DNA from 4 places in the Bacillus sp. LQ16 genome. Region 1 is predicted to be linked to each of the others. Evidence: predicted binding sites of a transcription regulator. Region 1 holds the regulator's gene; each other region holds the start of a gene.
What was found. The regulator LexA, encoded in region 1, represses DNA repair genes until DNA is damaged. The targets are predictions, from matches to a motif close to CGAACATATGTTCG.

Region 1 (5,413 bases):
TTCTTTATGTTTCAAAACAAACCGGTAGTAAAAGATATACCCACAGATATGTCTGAACTTATCGCTAATTATATATTGGAACATAAAACGATAGAAGCAACAGTTAATAACAACTGGAAAGTTATTAAATAACGATTTTTACAAATAAAAAAAGATGGGCTTCGCCCATCTTTTAATTTAATTTTGCATTATCTTGCTTTTTTAAAGCTTTTAATTTCGTCGGTGTGACATCTGTACCTTCTTCGTTAACAACTTTAATTCCTTTAAGTTCGTTTAACATATTTTGACGAAATCCTTTTAAATATTGTTCACGTAGCGATTGACGCTCACGTTGCTCTTCTTCAGTTAAACCTTCAGCTTTTGCTTTTTTCGCTAAGAAGTTAATGCGTTCAACGAGTTCGTGATTAATCATCTCGAATCCCCCTTCTAATCAAAACTGATTATTATCATACAATAGTTACTCTTCTTTATCAAGCAATTGCTTCGTATACTCTACATATCTACGATGTACAGTCGCCTTTGAAACATTATGACCAAATCCACGTAATGTTGCTGCAATTTCTTCAAACGTGAGTTCACTTTTTCGCAAACGTACAATTTCCTCAATTGGCACTTCTTTTTTCTCTCTTCCTACACTTAAATGACGATTTTTTAAATTATTTTCTGGACGATAACCTTTTTCTACTGCACGTTGCATACCTCGTTTAATTTTCAAATTATGAATCTTTCTTTGATATTCTTCAACAATACCAATAATATCTAATACCATCGAATCAGAATCCGACAATTGTAATTCACCATTATGTGTATGCGTATATACTTTTATGCCTTCTTTATGTAAACAATGCATTAATGCGATCTTCGCATTTCCTCTACCAAGGCGCGTTTCATCTTGTATAAGTAACACATCAATTTGTTCGTCTCGAATTGTATCCAGCACCTCTAATATACCGTCACGTTCAATTGTATATCCACTAGCCTGCTCTTCAATCACCTTAGTAACATTCATTTGATAGCGCTCAGCTAAATGCAATAATTCATCTTTTTGACGTAATAATGATGTTTCTTGCGCTTCTTTCGTTGTACTCACACGTGCATAAATAATTGCATTCATTTTGAACCCCTCTTTCTCCCTATTATTTCCCTATAGTGTAACATAAATCCGCCATTTGTTCGAACTTATGTTTGTAGAATGTTTTTTCACATGTTATACTTATTAATAAGAAAAATGAAAGAAAACGAGGTGTTAGAAAACATGGAAAAGTTAACGAAACGCCAGCAAGACATTCTCGACTTTATTAAGCTAAAAGTACAAGAAAAAGGATATCCACCTTCCGTACGTGAAATTGGTCAAGCAGTCGGCCTCGCTTCTAGTTCTACAGTGCACGGACATTTATCACGATTAGAAGAAAAAGGATACATTCGACGCGATCCAACAAAACCACGTGCCATTGAAATTTTAGGTGAAGACCGAATGGATACGGAAACACAATCTGTTATTCAAGTTCCAATTGTCGGAAAAGTTACTGCCGGTTTACCAATTACAGCGGTCGAAAGCGTAGAGGAACATTTCCCACTTCCAGCTAGTATTGTTGCTGGAGCAGACCAAGTGTTCATGTTACGTATTTCTGGAGATAGTATGATTGAAGCTGGTATTTTCGATGGAGATTTAGTTGTTGTTCGCCAACAACAGTCTGCATATAATGGTGAAATTGTAGTCGCTTTAACAGAAGATAACGAAGCAACTGTTAAACGTTTCTATAAAGAAAAAGACCATTTCCGTCTACAACCAGAAAACTCTTCATTAGAACCTATCATTTTAAAACAAGTGTCAGTTATCGGGAAAGTAATTGGCGTATATCGTGATTTACATTAAAAATAATAAAAAGAAGATAATTACCTTATTTATATACGGTAATTATCTTCTTTTTTGTATTTTGATAGATTTCCATACATTCTATTTCTTATTAACGAGTTTCAATCGTCACATCTCCCGCAGCCGTTTTACCGCTAATCTTTTTACTACCATTGCCAATTGTTACGTTATTATTTTCTTCATTAAAAATTGTTACATCTCCGGCAGCACTTTGCCCAGTAATTACCGCATCTTGTGGTTTTTCCGATAAAGTAATATCTATATCTCCCGCAGTTGAACTTGCTTCTAGATTATACTTGGAATCATGATCTTGAATATTTATTTCCCCACTTGTTGTTTTTGCGGTCACTTTCCCTAATACCTTCTTAAAGTTCACCTCACCAGCTTTTGTCGATCCCTCCACATTCTTAGCCGTTACTTGTTTCAACTCTACTTCTCCAGCAAGTGTTCTAACACTTACGCTATCACTTTTCACATCACTCATTTCGATTTGTCCAGCAGATGAATTTACTTTTACATCTTGATAAGAGCGTTCGGGCACAAGGAGAGTCAATTTAGACGTTTGAAACCTAAAATCATAAAAAGAAAAATCAAATGAAGCACCTTTTTCTCTTTCCCCAATAATTTTTAATGTGTCACCATCTTCTGCAATACGAATCTCTTGTTTACGTACATCTCCTGATTGCTTTACATAAAAAGAAGAATCAGGAGATTTTTGGATAACAATATCTCCGGCATCTAACTTAACTTCTATATTTTTTAATGTTTCGTTTTTAATTACATCTTCTTTATCGCCTTTTTCAGCAGTTTGTACTGCTTTTTCATATGTTTGGGAAATTCCTATTACTCCAATAATGATACAAGCGATAGCGATTAAAAATAGTTTTTTCATCATTTACTCTCCTTTTATCATTTTGAAGTTCCATATTACATATCGTACACACAATCTCTTAAACCACTTTGTACTATAAAAAGCGATAATACACAACAATAAACCTACTCCAACAAACGTTATACTAACGAAAAGATCCAACCATATAAAAGTACCCATAAATACTTTTCCAATAACGAAAAATGGTGTTACTACACTAGCAATACCACCAATCCAAAAAGAAAATATAAAAGCAACAATTGCGACTAACGGGCCTAACACAATAATAAAATTAAACAAACTAAGTCCAATCGCTGCCATAACAGCTCTTGTCACATTTGAAGTCGATGGATTTTTTTTCATTTCATCGAAGCGATACATCGCAAGTAACTCTTTTGCGATTACTTTCGGAGAACCAAGGCCCTGAATTATTTCTGATTCAGTTTTCCCCTCTTCTAGTCCAAACTGAAAGTGCTCTTCATAATCCAATAAAATATCTTGCCTCTCTTCCTCTGGTAACTTTCTAAGATAACTTGATAATTCTTTAAGAAACCCTTCTTTACTCATCCCATTCCACCCCTTCAATAATTTCTTGTACCCCTTTCGCAAAATCACGCCATTCTGTTACCAACAAATGAAATTGCGTCTCCCCTTGCTCTGTTAATTGATAATATTTACGAGGTGGCCCTTCTGTAGATTCCTTTAAATACGTTTGAAAATACCCTTCTTTCGTCAAACGACGTAACAAAGGATATACTGACCCTTCCGATATTAAAAATTTATTAGAAATTTGCTGAACAAGTTCATAACCGTAACTATCTTTACGTTTTACAAGTGCTAATACACAAAGTTCAAGCACACCTTTTTTAAACTGAACGTTCAAGTGTTATCCTCCTTTCCTATCTTAGTACTGTTCAATACACGGTACCTGTTTTATCCATAATATACCACTTAGTATTATTTATTGCAAGGTACTAAGCTATATTTATTCCCTAAATTTAGAAAATGAACTAACGAAATTCTGAATAAGACTGTGTTATAACTGAGCATCATTACGTTAATATCATTGAGTAATAATCTGATTCACAAGCCACAAACTTATAGCCTTGCAGATGAGGACATAAAAATCATCGCTCGCGTTGTACAAGGCAGTAAAGAATTATTAAGTTTTAGCACAAGTGATTAAAAAAGATAAGATCAATTCTTTTGAAAAGATTTTCTTAGTAACATGATTCAAAATAACCAAAAACAATCCATTATCTAGTAGTTAACATATCCAATAACTTCACTAAAAAAGCCCTGATACCGTAGTATCAAGGCTTTTATGTGGCTGTTTTTCATTTTGCAACCATATAAAATTGTAATAATAGGGAATTAAAAAACCCTTGATACGAGTTGTATCAAGGGTTCAAGCCTCTTAGTAAAGAGACATATATTGATCGCGTTCCCATTGGTGAACTTGTGTTCTAAAGATATCCCACTCAATCTCTTTCGCTTCGATGAAGTGCTCAAGTAAGTGTTCTCCTAGTGCACCGCATACTACTTCATTAGATTGTAATGTAACTAATGCTTGCGCTAATGTTGCTGGTAAGTCAACGATACCTGCTTCTTCGCGCTCTTCTTTTGTCATTACATAGATGTTACGGTCTACTGCAGCTGGTGGAGTTAATTTGTTTTTAATTCCATCAAGACCTGCAGCTAATAATGTAGCCATTACTAAATATGGATTTGCAGCTGGGTCAACACTACGTACTTCTACGCGTGTACTAATACCACGAGATGCAGGGATACGTACTAACGGGCTACGGTTTTGTGCAGACCATGCTACGTAACAAGGCGCTTCATATCCAGGTACTAGACGTTTATATGAGTTTACAGTTGGATTTGCTATCGCTGTAAATGCTGGTGCATGTTTTAAAATACCTGCGATGAAGTGACGAGCATCATCACTTAATTGTAAGTCACCGTTTGCATCAAAGAATACGTTCTCACCATTTTTAAATAATGATAAGTTACAGTGCATACCTGAACCGTTCACACCGTATAGTGGTTTTGGCATAAACGTTGCGTGTAAACCATGTTTACGAGCAATTGTTTTTACAACAAGTTTGAATGTTTGAATGTCATCACATGAGCGAATTGCATTTGCATATTTAAAGTCAATTTCGTGCTGCCCTGGAGCAACCTCATGGTGAGATGCTTCAATTTCAAATCCCATTTCTTCAAGTTCAAGAACGATATCACGACGACAGTTTTCCCCTAGATCCATCGGCGCAAGGTCGAAGTATCCACCGTTATCGTTTAGTTCTAATGTTGGATTTCCTTTTTCATCAACCTTAAATAGGAAGAATTCTGGCTCTGGTCCAAGATTGAAGTCTGAAAACCCTAAAGCTTCCATTTCTTTTAACACACGTTTTAAATTGTTACGTGGGTCTCCATCAAATGGAGTGCCATCTGCATTGTAAATATCACAGATTAGTCGAGCTACTTTACCTTTTTCAGCTGTCCAAGGGAAAATTACCCAAGTGTCTAAATCAGGATATAAATACATATCAGATTCTTCAATACGTACGAAACCTTCAATCGAAGATCCATCAAACATCATTTTGTTATCAAGAGCTTTCGTTAATTGTCTCACTGGAATCTCTACGTTTTTAATTACCCCT
Region 2 (5,413 bases), 470 kb from region 1:
TAATCGGTGGTTTTGGAACAGGAGTAGTTGAATTTGCATCTGAAAATGGTTACCATAGTGCATTAGTTGAACGAATGGGTATTCCAGACCGCTTCATAGAGCACGGAAGTGTAACAAAATTATTAGAAGAAATTGGTTTAACGACAGATGCTGTTGTAGACCGTATTCATACAATGATTCCATCAAAACAAAAAAGGGCGTAACAAATGAGCGTAAAAAAAGAAAGAGTAGATGTACTATTAGTAGAGCGAGGACTTATAGAAACGCGTGAGAAAGCAAAGCGCGCCATTATGGCCGGACTCGTATATGCAAATGAGATGAGACTTGATAAGCCAGGAGAGAAAATCTCGCAAGATACTGAGATTACGGTGAAGGGACAAGTTATGCCGTATGTAAGTCGTGGTGGTTATAAACTTGAAAAGGCATTAGAGACATTTCATCTTGATTTACAAGATAAAGTTATGATAGATATTGGTTCATCAACTGGTGGCTTTACAGATTGCGCGCTTCAAAATGGAGCGAAATTATCTTATGCATTAGATGTAGGATACAATCAACTAGCGTGGAAATTACGTCAGGATGAGCGTGTTGTTGTAATGGAACGAACAAACTTCCGTTACGTGACACCAGCAGACTTAGAACGTGGTTTACCTCAATTTGCAAGTATTGATGTTTCATTTATATCATTAAAGCTTATACTGCCAGTTTTAAAAACAATGCTTATGCCTAACGGAGATGTAGCAGCGTTAATTAAACCGCAGTTTGAAGCTGGAAGAGAGCAAGTTGGGAAAAAAGGTATCGTTCGTGATAGAAAAGTACATGAAGCTGTTGTAGAAATGATTGTCGATTTTGCTTTAAAAGAGGGCTATGATGTGGAAGGTTTAACATTCTCACCAATTACGGGTGGGGATGGTAATATTGAATTTTTAATTCATCTGAAATGGCATGGTGAACGTGAGAATGGCGAAAATCATTCTCCGATTTCTATAGAGCAAGTTGTTACAGAAGCACATGACGTTCTAAAACAAAAAGGGAAAGGGGAATAACATATGTTGTTCCTCTTTTTGCTGTAATTGTATAATGATTGTAAAAACAATTGTGTACAAGAAACGAATTATAAGTTAACATAAATAAGTGAAGTATACCAATGTTTAAACTATGGTAAGAGATAGTGTGAGGTGCAAATGTATGAATAAAGGTCAGCGCCATATTAAAATCAGGGAAATTATTGCAAACAAAGAAATTGAAACACAAGATGAATTAGTTGATATTTTACGTAATGAGGGATTTAATGTAACGCAAGCAACAGTATCGCGCGATATTAAAGAACTGCACTTAGTGAAGGTGCCATTACATGATGGGCGCTATAAATATAGCTTGCCAGCAGATCAACGATTTAACCCGTTACAAAAATTAAAACGAAATCTAGTGGATTCATTTGTAAAATTAGACACGGCAGGACATATGCTTGTGCTAAAAACATTGCCTGGTAACGCTCATTCACTTGGAGCACTTATTGATCATTTAGAGTGGGATGAGATCATCGGAACCATCTGTGGTGATGATACTTGCTTAATTATTTGCCGTACACCTGACGATACAGGTGTTGTCTCTGATCGTTTCTTAAATATGTTGTAACAAAAAATCTTGTTTGCTTTCCATCGTAAAGTGGGAAGTGAACAAGATATTTTTATTGGTCAAAAATATGATTTTTCAATTGTAATATAATATTTTGTTTGCATAAAGTTAGAAAATAGATGGATTGACCCGTAAAACAAATGTTTGGTACAATGAAGCGGGTTAGAAGAGTATATACATACAAATATATAGCATGATTATTTGAATGAAGAAATGAGAAAATCCTTTAGTAAGGGATTATTTTATAACGAGGTGAATGGGGCATTGTTATCGGAATTATCGATTAGAAACTTTGCTATTATTGAAGCATTAAATATTTCTTTTCAAAAAGGTTTAACGGTTTTAAGCGGTGAAACAGGGGCCGGAAAATCGATTATTATTGATGCGATTAGTTTACTTGTAGGTGGCCGTGGGTCAGCAGAATTTGTTCGATATGGAACAGAAAAGGCTGAGATTGAAGGGCTGTTTTATGTTGAAGATGATAAGCATCCATGTATTGAAAAGGCAGAAGAGTTAGATATAGAAATAGAAGATGGCATGATTATTTTAAAGCGTGATATTGCTGCGAACGGGAAGAGTGTATGTCGTGTAAATGGGAAGCTTGTTACACTTAGCATATTAAAAGAAATTGGGAAAACACTTGTTGATATTCATGGACAGCATGAAACGCAAGATTTAATGAATGAAGAACGACATCTGTTTATGCTTGATCACTTTGATGGGGATCGAATCGTTAAACAACTAGACATATATCAAAACGTATACGCTGACTATGAAAAATTAAAAAAACAATTGAAATCGTTAAGTGAAAATGAACAACAGATGGCACATCGCTTAGATTTAATTCAATTTCAGCATGAAGAAATTCGCAAAGCTGATTTAAAGATGGATGAAGAAAATGAATTAACTGAGGAACGATTGCAAATTTCTAATTTTGAAAAGATTTATAAAGCATTAGGTGATGCATATCGTTCATTGAGTGCTGACGGACAAGGATTAGATAATGTAAGAAGCGCAATGGGACAAATGGAAAGTATTACACATTTAGATGAAATGTATCAAGAGAATCATGATTCAATTGCAAATAGCTATTACTTATTAGAAGAGGTTGCATATCAACTGAGAGAAAAGCTCGATATGATGGAATATGATCCAAATCGTTTAGATGAAATCGAAACACGTTTGAATGAAATTCGTATGCTAAAGAGAAAATATGGAAATACTGTAGAAGAGATTTTAGCGTATGCAGATAAAATTGAACAAGAAATATTTACAATTGAAAATAAAGACGTTCATATTGAAACGACGAAGAAACAGTTGAAGGAATTAGAAAGTGTTATTCTGAAAGAAGCAACGTTGTTAAGTAATATGCGTCATGAGCTTGCAGAACACCTTACAAATGCAATTCATCAGGAATTAAAAGAATTATATATGGAAAAAACGAAATTTGAAGTGAGAATTATGAAGAGAGAAGGAAATGCAGAAGAGCCCCTTGTGGAAGGTGCACCGGTAAGACTTACGGCAGATGGTTACGATCATGTGGAATTTTATATTTCGACCAACCCAGGAGAGCCGCTAAAACCACTTTCAAAGGTTGCTTCTGGCGGAGAGTTATCTCGTATCATTTTAGCTTTAAAAAGCATTTTTTCTAAGCATCAAGGGGTTGCATCTGTTATTTTTGATGAAGTGGATACGGGTGTAAGTGGCCGGGTCGCACAGGCTATTGCTGAAAAAATTTATCGAGTATCAGTAAACTCGCAAGTACTTTGTATTACGCACTTACCTCAAGTAGCTTCAATGGCAGATTCGCATTTATTTATTCGAAAACAAGTAGCGAATGATCGGACAATTACATCAGTTACTGTTTTAACTATGGAGGATAAAGTAACAGAAATAGCTCGAATGATTTCTGGTGTGGAAATCACAGATTTAACGACGGAGCATGCGAAAGAATTACTTACGCAAGCGCATCATTTTAAACAGACAGCAGAGGCTATCCAGTAATGGATAGCTTTTTTTCTCAAATGATGATTTCTTAATTCTTCCGGTTATAAATAAAGCATTGCAAGGAGAGATTAAAAAGTGAAGCCAAGAGGCTGAATGTGGGGTAGGAGCGAGGAGAGTGAACAAGTTGAAATTAGAAAAATTTCGAAAAATAATAGGTCTTTGTCTCCTTGTTTCTTTAGTTTTTATTGGATGTTTTAAACCGCTTCGAACGTTTATTTCATCACCGAAACAACTTGTTGTTTTTGAAGGACAACAATCAGAAATATCATCATTACCAGTTTTCAAAGCTTCATCCACAAATCGTCATGTATTTACAGTGAGTTCGAATGAACAAAAACAAGGACTTATGGTAAATTCTCATCAAAATGGTGAAGCTGATATGGTATTTCAGCTTGCGGGTTTTCCAGTGAAAAAAGTAAATGTGAAAGTGTTAAAAGATTTTAAAGTGATTCCAGGTGGACAATCAATTGGTGTGAAATTAAATACAAAAGGTGTACTTGTTGTAGGCCATCATTTAATTCAAACTGAAAAAGGTAAAATATCTCCTGGTGAAACAGCAGGTGTACAAATTGGAGATATGATTACTGAAATTAATGGTAAAACCATTGAAAGAATGAGTGATGTAGCACCGTTTATTCATAATAGTGGAGAAACAGGTGAACCGCTTAATCTTGTATTGTTAAGAGATGGAAAATATATTCGCACGAAGCTAACGCCGCAAAAAGACAATGGTGAATCGTCTTATCGAATTGGCTTGTATATCCGCGATTCGGCAGCTGGAATTGGAACAATGACATTTGTTCATCCGGATTCTATGAAATACGGGGCGCTTGGTCATGTTATTTCTGATAATGATACAAAAAAGCCGATTCAAGTCGAAGATGGACAAATTATGCGCTCGACAGTTACATCAATTGAAAGAGGCAGTCATGGGAATCCAGGCGAGAAATTAGCAAGATTTTCACCAGATCGTGAAGTGATTGGCAATATTACAATTAATAGTCCATATGGTATTTTTGGAAAATTAAATACGAATATGAAAAACGGTATAATGGATAAAGCAATGCCTATCGCATTATCTCATCAAGTAAAAGAAGGACCGGCAAAAATATTAACAGTTATTGATCAAGATAAAGTAGAAGCGTTTGATATTGAAGTTGTTAGTACAGTGCAGCAAAAATTCCCAGCTACAAAGGGTATGGTAATAAAGGTAACAGATAAACGTCTATTAGCGAAAACGGGCGGTATCGTACAAGGAATGAGTGGAAGTCCAATTGTACAAAATGGAAAAGTAATTGGTGCTGTTACACATGTATTTGTAAATGATCCAACATCCGGATATGGTGTTCATATTGAATGGATGTTACATCAAGCTGGAATTAATATTTATGATCAAGAGAAAAAAGCGAGCTAATACATATTAGCTCGCTTTTTCTGTTGAAAAATTCGTTGAAATTTTGTAAAAGCTCCGCAAGAGGTGTTTTTTGTTGTAAAATAAAAGAAAAGGGTTGAACGTTTCGTTGTATTTCTATGATGGAATGTGTTGCGAAAGGGAATAAATGAACGATAAACATATTTTTTTGTGATTTTATCGGAAAGTAAGAAACTTTAAAAGGGAATTTTCACACAATTGTCGAACAATTCATGTAGCCTAGAAGGATACACATGTCGGAGAATCGATTCGGTAAGGGAGGAAAAGCTGTGGAGAAAATTAAAGTATGTCTTGTGGATGATAATAAAGAACTAGTATCAATGTTAGAGAGCTATG
Region 3 (5,413 bases), 580 kb from region 1:
CTCTAGAATTTCTGGAACAAAAATTAAAATTACAAGGTGGAACTCTCGGTCCTATTCAAATCGCTACGAAAGCCGTAAGAAAATATGGAACGGTTCAAATGACCGGCGTTTATGGTGGCAATTATAACGCCTTTCCACTCGGGGCATTTTGGGTTAGAAATATTAATCTTAAAATGGGACAAGCACCTGTCATTCATTTTATGCCGGAACTATTTGAAAAAATAACAAATAAAGAATTTGATCCAAAAGAGATTATTACACACAAAATTCCCCTTGAAGAAGCGAGCTACGGTTATCAGATTTTTAATAATCGTGAAGATGATTGTATTAAAGTTATTTTAAAACCTTGAAAATTGTTATGTGACTGAACCTTTTATTTTTCTATGCAGTAGACTGCTAAAAATAAACCTACTGCATAGAAAAGTATTCTAATCAACCTCAATTACATCACCAAACTTTAACATTCTTTGATTATGAAAAGCATCGGTACAAGTAATCGTCTCCATTAATGGATTAATATCCACTACTGTTATGTAATTTTTATATAAATAACCATCTTTATAATATGTAAGTAAAACCTCTTCCTCACCTAAAAATGAAGTTAATAGCTTATTTTCAATCATTTCTTTTGCATCTTGTGTTACAATTGGACGCGAGGCTTTCGTTTGCTCCTTTATCATTTCTTTAATAACTGCGAACTGCTCCGGCATACTGGCAAACGGTTGCCACTTTACCATACCTCTTCCTTTTGGCATATTAGCATTCTTCACGATTTGTGCCCTCCTAATAATGTGTTTCTATATCTTGCTGTTGCGACGCTTGTGTAAGAAATCCCACGTAAAATACTGTTCTTACCAAATCGTGTTCGAATTTCGTCCATAACTTTCGTTAATCGTATTTCTTTTTCTCTTTGTATAATGTTATCGAAAAGCGAAATTTGCTCTTCCCCTTCATTAATAAGGTTTGTTAATGAAACACTTACTGATCGAATCGGCTCTCCTGTATGGCGCTCATATAAAAAATATGTACAAACATTATAAATATCCATCGTTAAGTTTGTTGCTCTATTTAACGTATGTGCCTTTTTTATTCCCCCACCGTATTTCTTGCTATATCCAACTGAAAAATGAATTGTTTGCGCGCATTTCTTTTCTCGTCTCAGCCTATAACAAACCTCTTCTATATGCTCTAATAAAATAACTATGAACTCTTCTACCGAATAATCACGCAATAATATTTGGCTTTTCGCTATAGATGTTGTCGCTGGAACGTATTTTTCTGCTATTCTACTAAAATCAATTCCGTTACTATGTAGATGTAATTCTTCTCCTATTACACCGAATGATTGCTTTAAATATTTCAAAGGATACTGAGCTAATTCTCCAATGGTATGTATACCTTTTCGATTCAATTTCATTTCTGTTTTATACGATATACCCCAAAATTTACTGAGCGGTCTAATACTCCATAACTTCTCGGGTATATCGTCATACGTCCACTGCGCTATTCCATCCCTATTCTTTTTCGCTTCCACATCCATCGCTACTTTACTTAATAATAAATTAGGCCCAATACCAATCGTACTTTCAATCCTTGTACGTTCATATATTTCTCGCTTAAACTTTAATGCGAATTCGCGCGGATTACTGGCAAACAAATGAATACTTGCAGTCATATCCATAAAAAATTCATCGATACTATATTGATGAAAATCTTCCGGTGCGACATACTGCAAAGCCAAACCCGTTATGAAAGTTGAACATTTCATATACGTATGCATAATTGGATTCACAATAATAATATCTGGTCGCTTCGGTATTTCGTACAAACGAGCCATCTTCTTTATTCCTAACGCTTTTAATGGCGGTGTTGCTGCTAATACAATTGATCCGCTCTGATTCACATCCCCTACGACAGCCAATTTTGTATATCTTGGATCAAGTCCTTTTTTAATACATGATACGCTTGCATAAAAGCTACGAAGGTCTACACAAAGAATAATACGATTCGGTAAAAGAGAATAATCATACAAGGTTATCACTCCTAACAAAAGAACATTTGTTCTTATTATATACGAACTAATGTTCTTTTTAAAGGTATTTCTATGAAAATTTTGGTTAAAATGACCGGGCTTTAAAAATCTAAAAACACTTAAGAGCCCTACAATATTCAAATACTGTTTTCACCATTAGGAGATGACACTGTATTTAGTTCTAAAAAATCTCACTCAATGCATACTACATATAATTAAGAATGATATTTACGCGCTATCAATCACGGTTGGAAAAACTCTGTATACAAAACAGCTAGAATTTCAAGTAACTGATGAACATAAAAAATACTAAAATTCATTTCAGCTTTCATGTCTCTAATTCATATATTCTTCTAAATTTATTTTCAGCAAAATCTCCTATAGCACCTGTGCCAAGATTCATCTGCATAACTAGTTACATTCTCCTTTTTGCTATTATTAATAGCTTAGTAATAAAAGCTGTTAAACAGCAAAGGTGCGAAGTCTTAAATTAGACTTCGCACCTTATACAAATTTATAATCAGTGACGATACAAACACAAATGCAATAATATATACATAATAATCACTCATTATATCTGTTACTTCTTTAATCGGCTAGAGAGAATACAATATATAAACCAATCCTTTTACTTAGCCATCTCTCATGATTGGTTTGATTATTCCTAGATACTTAACGCCTTCTATACTCATTTCAAGCGGTAATCCATTCCGATTGAAATTACAAATGACAAAATTTTTCTGTTTTTCCTTTTTGCCTACTTGCTAAATTCAGCAATTAAAACGTTTTTAAAAGACTCTGGATTATTAATGTTAAAACTGTTCGAATTGATAGCAAGTGTATGTTTGCCTCCAAGTGTTCCACCAGCAAAAGTGGAAAACCCTAGAACGCCACCTCTGTGTCCCCATACCGAGACACCGTTCGGAAGCTTAATTTCAAGGATTCCAAGACCATATCCGGTTCCCTCTCTATTTGTAGGAACTGTAGTAAGCATTTGTTTTAACTGCTGTTCCTTCAGTAATTTACCACCTAGTAAGTAAGAGAAGAATTTGTTTAAATCATCAGCAGTAGAAATCATATCTCCATCTGAGCTACCTGGGTTAATATAAGTAACGTCTTTTAGCTCACTCGCTCCGTCTAGTTGCAAATAGCCACGGGCATGCTTGGTGCCTGGAATCACACTTGAATTACCAGGTAGAAATGTATTTGACAAATCAAGCGGTTCAATAATTCGGTTTTCAACCTCTTCCGCATAACTGTTGCCAGTTACTTTTTCAATAAGAATCCCCAGTAATACGTAACCTGTGTTTGAATAAGACCAACCCTTTCCTGGTGCAAAATCTGGGGGAAGAGAAATCCCCATTTTGACGAATTCTTCAGCCGTATACGATTTTTTTGTATCCATAATATCGAAGTCTTTTGAATTTATATAATCAGCAATACCACTTGTATGATTCAATATTTGCCGGATAGTAATCTGGTTACCATCATATCCGTTTCCTTGAATAACACCAGGTAACCATTTTTCAATGGAGTCGTCTAGATTCAAACGGTTCTCTCCAGATAATTGAAGTAGAACTGTTGCAATGAACGTTTTCGTCACACTGCCAATGCGAAAGCGAAAATCTGCTTTCATTGGTTTCTTAGTTCTCATATCCGCTATCCCAGCGGTATAACTCCAAGTTTTACCACCCTTAGAAATTTGAGCGAGTATTCCCGGGTATCCAAGTTGCAGTTCATCTCGTATTGCTTTCTTAACGGAATTACGATCGCTTTGCGTACTTGTTTGTAACGAACTAGATACATTTTGCGTAGGTTCTGCTTTTACAACTGATGTTGGTGTTATGTATAACAGGGAACTTCCACCTATTAAAAGTGCTAGACTTGCACATGTAATTTTACTGCGTGTTTTCATAAAGAATTCCTCTCTTCTATTAAAATTGTATAGATAGTTGATAGAAGTGTCATATACGAACCACACAGCTATCCATTCTCCAAATGATGAAAAGGCAACAATGCATTTGCAATCATTGTACTTATTATTTTCACAAAACACTCTTGTTACTGATTGTTTGTTTTATATGTAGGCCGTAATTGTTCCCCCCCTTCACGCCTCCTTATATTTTTATCCTACACAATGAAAATCTCTTTTTTCTTACCTATTCCTTACAAATTCCTTACATTCAAAATCACTTGTACACTAGGGTTGAAGTAGCATCTGTGCCCGAAAGCGCCAAAAACACCGATGCTTTTCGCTTCAGTGTTTTTGGCGCTTTGCATATTGAAGATTCATTTTACTCTTAACAGGTTAAATTGCTGATTTTTTCTAATACGATTATTCTTCTTACTATATAAAACAAATTTCATAGTATTATATGAAACACTTCTCAAGTTGTCATTAAGGCACATTATTCTAAATTTATTAATGTAGTTGAGATGGACTCACTTTTTGAATTTGAACGAGTATATCAAACGCTTTACCTAATGATATATCAATAGTTTTTGGTATATCAGGCCCTTCGGTACTTATTCCAGCGAAAATTGGATGTTGTTCGTTTAACCAAGTTTTTGTCACGCCGTTCGCCTTACGTAAATCAATAAAAAATTGATCTTTTTTCACCTGTCCAAAAATGTAGTTATAACTGTTTGGATCATCCGATTTTAATGTTCCGTATGGGCCGAATTCACCATCACTATTAATTGGCCACAGTAAGACTTTATTTCAAATCAAAAAAATAGATTACCTGTACACTAAAAAGTATAGGTAATCTATTTGTTTTTGAGATTAATAAAAAACTAATTTATTTTTTGAATTCTTCCATCAATAATAGACTGAATTGGTTCTTTTGATTTTTTTATATAATCTACTAATGCTTCAAAATCAGTTGGTCCTGTTTCAGCATCTTTACCGTTTTTAAAGGATACAAATCCATCTCCACCTGACGCTAGAAATGCGTTCGCAACGACGCTGTAAGTTTTAGAAGGATTAATTTCTTCTCCATTTGTTAGGCGAATACTTGTTACTTTTTCTCCATTAGGCTTGTTCGCATCCCAAGTGTATTGGATCCCTGAAATTTGAAGCATTCTTGTTATATCTTTTTGCCATTGTTGATTTAAAATATCACGAATGTCTTGACCTGTTAAATTTACTTTTATTAATTGATTTCCGAATGGTTGAATACCATATATCTCTCCCCATGTAATATCACCAGCATCTAAGTCATTACGAATACCACCAGGATTCATAAGTGCAATTTGGGATTGCATTGTTGTACGCTGGGCATCAGCAACTAAATTTCCGAGAGTAGATTCACCAGCTGTATTTTGTTTGCGATCTAGTGGAGCAATAGACTTACCTACAACTTCATTAACAAGAGGCGC
Region 4 (5,413 bases), 2.4 Mb from region 1:
TTCCATAGTGGCCCTCCATATATTGGATTTATATTTTAATTATAGCAAAGTTAATTGTTTTCATGATGTGAAAATAGGAAGGGATAATAAATATTTATAGGTATTATAAATGCTGTTTTTATAACTTTAAAATTAAATCATTACTATATCGTGATTTTATCATTTAACAAATGTTTGATAAATGATAAGAAAATGTAAAAAAGCGGAACTTGTAAGCTATTTCCTTTTCATAGATGCTAAAATTATATATGCAGCTGCTAATATAAATGGAAAAAAGGAGATAATGGAGTATGGAAAGTAAAGTGGAACGCTATGTCGAAAATTATGTTGTAACGAAAAATACGATGGCCTTACTTCCTGTTATTCTAAGTGAAAAGAAAATTGTTACGCGAGTCGTTGAAATGAATGATTCTTTTTTCGTATTTCAAAAACCTCTAGATATTATAGAAAGAAGTTGCCGCAAGCATGGCTCTAGTTTCTTAGGCAGAAAAGAAGGAACGAAAGAGTTAACTCATATTACACATAAAGCACCGATTGCGATTAGTCCAGCAGATCAACTTTATTTTTTCCCTACCTATTCTTACTCTAGAAAAGAGTGCGCTTGGTTGTCTCATTTTTATATTGAAAGTAATAAAGAATTAAAAGATGGAAATCTTATTATTAGATTTATAAATGGCTTTGCTGTGAAATTAGAGATATCAAAAACTAGTTTTGAAAATCAACAAAATCGTACAGCGAAATTACGTACTGAATATGAAGATCGTAGGAAAAAACAAGGGAATCCTTGTTTTAAAGAGGTTGATAAAAAAGAGGAATCAACATTAAGACCCGCTTATGAGAGTGTGTATTTTGTGAAGGAAGGCGAAGTGTGAAAGGATGGGGGAATCCCCATTCTTTTTTGTTTATCCTGTTATTTGTGGGCAGTAAGACCCCCGCCTCAAAATTCAGCGAAAGCAAAGAAGTTAAGCGGGGGATCAACAAAATCCCCACTGATTAAAGTTTCACCTTATCAGTCTTTGTAGGTAAGGCGATATATTAGAAAAACCGAGTTGTAATTGTTATATTTAGAAAATCACCAGTGTAATTTCATTTACCGATAAAAATCGGAAAACCATCTAAATAACAAAACGAACGACATGTCCTGTCGAATATTGATAGATTATCATAGCTAAATAATGAAGGAATTCTTATGAAAGATATGGAAACTTTAATAAATGCATCTCCATATGTCGTATCTACCATTTCCTCTTTCATATAAGCGATGATACAGTAGGGATAGTATTTAGAGTAAAGGGGTAAAGTGTAGAATGGATTTTCAGACAATCAAAGAGTATTTTTCACCAGAAAATATGGATCATATTGTTGAGAGTTATAAAGCGTTCGGACCACTTCTTGGTATTGGTTTACCGATGATAGAGGCGTTGATTCCAGCATTACCGCTTATCGTATTTGTACTGGCGAATGCTGTTGCATTTGGCTTTTGGCTCGGTTTTCTTTATTCATGGATTGGATCAGTAATGGGTGCATTACTTGTCTTTTTCATCATCCGCCATTTTGGCCGCAGCCGTTTCTTTTCGTTTGTAAATAAGCATGAGAGAGTACGAAAAGCAATGGGGTGGATTGAAAGGAAAGGATTCGCACCGATTTTTGTTATATTTTGTTTTCCGTTTACACCGTCAGCGCTAATAAATGTTGTCGCTGGTTTATCCCGAATTAGTGTAAAACAGTTTGGACTAGCGTTAGCATTCGGAAAACTTGTGATGATTTTTATTTTAACGTATATCGGTCATGATTTAATGTCATTTATCCATAATCCGGTGAAATCAGTCATTGTAGCGATTGGTATTTTTATTTTATGGTATGTCGGTAAGAAAATTGAAGTAAAATTAGAACTACATTAAGAATAGTCTTCTTTGTAAAGGAAAGCTTCAGTATTAAAGGATAAGGGGAGAAGCAGATGAAGAAAACTTTGAAAAAAGAAGGCATAGAGTGGATACGAACAATTTTAATTGGTGTATTATTAGCTGTATTTTTTCGAACGTTTTTCTTTTCAACGTATGTTGTAGAGGGGAAGTCAATGATGCCGACATTGCAAGATGGCAATATGCTAGTTGTAAATAAGGTGAGTTATCAAGTTGGGGACTTGAACAGATTTGACGTTGTGGTGTTTCATGCGAATAAAAAAGAGGACTATGTAAAGCGAATTATCGGTTTACCTGGAGATCATATTGAATATAAGCATGATAAGTTATATATAAATGGACAATTTATTGATGAGCCGTATCTAGAGAAGTATAAGAAAGAGATAAATGGAAGGCAACTAACAGGCGACTTTACATTAGAAGAGTTAACGAAAGAAAAGCTGGTGCCACCCGGGTTTATTTTTGTAGTAGGTGATAACCGGCTCGGGAGCTGGGATAGTAGACACTTTGGCTTTGTAAAAGCTGATACAGTCGTCGGTAAAGTTGATTTGCGATATTGGCCAATTCAAGAGGTACAAACGAATTTTTCAAAAGGTTGATATAATGAAGTAGAAGTATAGAAAAGACAAACAACTCAGTTTGTCTTTTTTCGTGTACTATAATACAATTATAGTAGCAAACTAACGTTCGTTATGTAAGTGAAAGGTGGGGTTACATGTCACTTCGATTTGTGATTGGTAGAGCGGGAAGTGGAAAAAGTACACTTTGTTTACGTGAAGTGCAAGAAGAGTTAAAACAGCGCCCGAGAGGGAAAACAATATTATATCTTGTGCCAGAACAGATGACATTCCAGACGCAGCAGGCGTTAATTGGAAGTGAGGATGTAAGAGGTTCTATTCGGGCACAAGTTTTTAGTTTTTCACGATTAGCGTGGAAGGTGCTGCAAGAAGTTGGCGGAGCGAGTCGTCTTCATATTGATGAAGCTGGTGTACATATGTTACTCCGTAAAATTGTAGAGTCTCGTAAAGATGGATTATCGGTGTTCCAAAAAGCAGCGGAGCAAAATGGTTTCTTTGAACATCTTGGCAGTATGATTGCAGAGTTTAAACGTTACAATGTAACGCCATCTAACGTATATGAAATGTGGCAACAATTAGATGCGCATAGTAGCAGTGCCGAACAAAAGTTACTAGCGAATAAAGTGTATGATTTACAGTTACTATACGATGATTTTGAACGTGCTTTAATTGGAAAATACTTAGATTCAGAAGACTACCTGCAATTGCTAGTGGAAAAGCTTCCGCAGTCTGAATATGTAAATGGTGCGGAAATTTATATAGATGGATTTCATTCATTCTCCCCGCAAGAGTTAGAGATTGTAAGACAGCTTATGATTTGCGGAGCGAGAGTTACGATCACGTTAACGATAGATGAAAAAACGTTAGCACAGCCAGTAAATGAACTCGATTTATTTTATGAAACGACGTTAACGTATGAAAAAATAAAACAAGTAGCGCGTGAAGAGAAAATAGAAATTGAAAAAACAATTCCACTTATGGAACAGCCGCGTTTTCATTCTCCAGCATTAGCGCATTTAGAAGCTCATTATGAAGCGCGTCCGAATGAAAAATTTAACGGTGAAGCGAGTGTAACGATTAGTACAGCTGCGAATTTACGAGCGGAGGTAGAAGGTGTTGCTCGTGAAATTCGTAAACTTGTTGCGGACGAAAAATATCGTTACCGAGATATTGCAGTGCTTCTTCGTAATGGGGAAAGTTATTACGATGTGATGCGAACGTTATTTACAGATTACAATATCCCGCACTTCATCGATGAAAAGCGCCCGATGTCACACCACCCATTGGTAGAATGTATTCGTTCTGCACTCGAGATTATTAGTGGGAATTGGCGTTATGATGCGGTGTTCCGTTGCGTGAAAACAGAGCTTTTATATCCATTAGACGTAAGAAAAGAAGCGATGCGTGAAGAAATGGATGAATTTGAAAATTACTGTTTAGCGTACGGTGTACAAGGAAAGAGATGGACTGCTGAAGATCCATGGATGTATCGCCGTTATCGTTCTCTTGATGATACGAACGGGATGATTACAGACAGTGAACGTGAAATGGAAGAGAAAATAAATAGGCTACGTGACGTTGTAAGAACACCTGTTATTCGCATGCAAAAAAGGTTAAAGCGTGCAGGAACAGTTATGCAAATGTGTGAAGCAGTTTACTTGTTTTTAGAAGAACTGGATGTTCCGAAGAAACTAGAAGAATTACGTATACGTGCAGAAGAAAGTGGAGATTTCTTATTTGCGACAGATCATGAACAAGTATGGGAAGAAGTAATGAGCCTTCTTGATACATTTGTAGAGATGCTTGGGGAAGAGAAAATGTCTCTTTCTATGTTTACTGACGTTATGTCGACAGGTCTTGAGGCACTTCAATTTGCTAACATTCCGCCTTCATTAGACCAAGTGTTAATTGCTAATATTGATCACTCCAGATTATCTGATGTGAGAGCAACGTTTATTATAGGTGTAAATGAGGGTGTCATTCCAGCAGCACCTATGGATGAAGGTATGCTTTCTGATGAGGAAAGAGAAGTTCTTGGTGCGGCAGGGATTGAATTAGCACCAACGACGAGACAAACTTTGTTAGAAGAACAGTTCGTTATGTATCAAATGGTAACGAGAGCATCTGAGAAGTTATACATTTCATGCCCGCTTGCAGATGAAGAAGGAAAGACGTTACTTGCGTCTAGCTTTATTAAGAAAATAAAAAGAATGTTCCCTAATGTGAAAGATTCATTTATTACGAATGACGTAAATGATTTATCACGTTCAGAACAAATTTCATATGTAGCAACGCCAGAAGTAACGTTATCTTACGTTATGCAGCAACTACAAACGTGGAAGCGATACGGATTTGAAGGGAATTTAGACTTTTGGTGGGACGTATATAATTTCTACGTAACTTCAGATGAATGGAAACAAAAAAGTAGCCGCGTCTTATCAAGTTTATTCTACCGAAATCGTGCGAAGAAACTAAGTACAGCAGTAAGTAGAGATTTATACGGAGATATAATTAAAGGAAGCGTCTCTCGTATGGAACTATTTAATCGTTGTGCATACGCTCATTTTGCGCAGCACGGTTTATCGCTTAGAGAGCGTGATATTTTCAAGCTTGATGCGCCAGACATCGGCGAATTATTCCATGCGGCATTAAAGAAAATTGCGGACAAGTTATTGCGTGAAAACCGTACTTGGGCGGATTTATCCATAAAAGAGTGTGAGCATCTTTCTGTTTTAGTAATAGAAGAAATTGCGCCGTTATTACAACGACAAATTTTATTAAGCTCAAACCGTCATTTCTATTTAAAACAAAAACTACAACAAATCATTTTCCGTACGTCAATCATTCTTCGTGAACATGCGAAGTCAAGCGGATTCGTACCAGTTGATTTAGAGGTGCCGTTCGGTATGGGAG

Region 2: recN (DNA repair protein RecN) is a predicted target of LexA. The motif match lies at 1,772-1,785, and genes of this name have one in related genera.
Region 3: AC3EMB_RS15250 (Y-family DNA polymerase) is a predicted target of LexA. The motif match lies at 2,075-2,088, and genes of this name have one in related genera.
Region 4: addB (helicase-exonuclease AddAB subunit AddB) is a predicted target of LexA. The motif match lies at 2,599-2,612, and genes of this name have one in related genera.

What each region holds. Positions count from the first base shown of each region.
Region 1 is NZ_CM173491.1:3,606,871-3,612,283, forward strand. Features, by position in the region: gene AC3EMB_RS18045 (bifunctional metallophosphatase/5'-nucleotidase) at 1-132, shown strand, start outside; gene AC3EMB_RS18050 (DUF896 domain-containing protein) at 173-412, opposite strand; gene AC3EMB_RS18055 (YneB family resolvase-like protein) at 458-1,114, opposite strand; gene lexA (transcriptional repressor LexA) at 1,256-1,876, shown strand; gene AC3EMB_RS18065 (DUF4097 family beta strand repeat-containing protein) at 1,968-2,771, opposite strand; gene AC3EMB_RS18070 (DUF1700 domain-containing protein) at 2,772-3,314, opposite strand; gene AC3EMB_RS18075 (PadR family transcriptional regulator) at 3,307-3,630, opposite strand; gene glnA (type I glutamate--ammonia ligase) at 4,165-5,413, opposite strand, start outside.
Region 2 is NZ_CM173491.1:4,079,888-4,085,300, reverse strand. Features, by position in the region: gene dxs (1-deoxy-D-xylulose-5-phosphate synthase) at 1-203, shown strand, start outside; gene AC3EMB_RS20475 (TlyA family RNA methyltransferase) at 207-1,046, shown strand; gene argR (arginine repressor ArgR) at 1,189-1,638, shown strand; gene recN (DNA repair protein RecN) at 1,903-3,642, shown strand; gene spoIVB (SpoIVB peptidase) at 3,761-5,059, shown strand; gene spo0A (sporulation transcription factor Spo0A) at 5,347-5,413, shown strand, end outside.
Region 3 is NZ_CM173491.1:3,029,695-3,035,107, forward strand. Features, by position in the region: gene AC3EMB_RS15240 (zinc-dependent alcohol dehydrogenase) at 1-350, shown strand, start outside; gene AC3EMB_RS15245 (YolD-like family protein) at 429-770, opposite strand; gene AC3EMB_RS15250 (Y-family DNA polymerase) at 767-2,032, opposite strand; gene AC3EMB_RS15255 (serine hydrolase domain-containing protein) at 2,790-3,947, opposite strand; partial or broken gene AC3EMB_RS15260 (erythromycin esterase family protein) at 4,455-4,730, opposite strand; gene AC3EMB_RS15265 (bifunctional metallophosphatase/5'-nucleotidase) at 4,829-5,413, opposite strand, start outside.
Region 4 is NZ_CM173491.1:1,198,395-1,203,807, forward strand. Features, by position in the region: gene AC3EMB_RS06040 (hypothetical protein) at 1-6, opposite strand, end outside; gene AC3EMB_RS06045 (competence protein ComK) at 291-872, shown strand; gene AC3EMB_RS06050 (TVP38/TMEM64 family protein) at 1,308-1,901, shown strand; gene lepB (signal peptidase I) at 1,958-2,521, shown strand; gene addB (helicase-exonuclease AddAB subunit AddB) at 2,638-5,413, shown strand, end outside.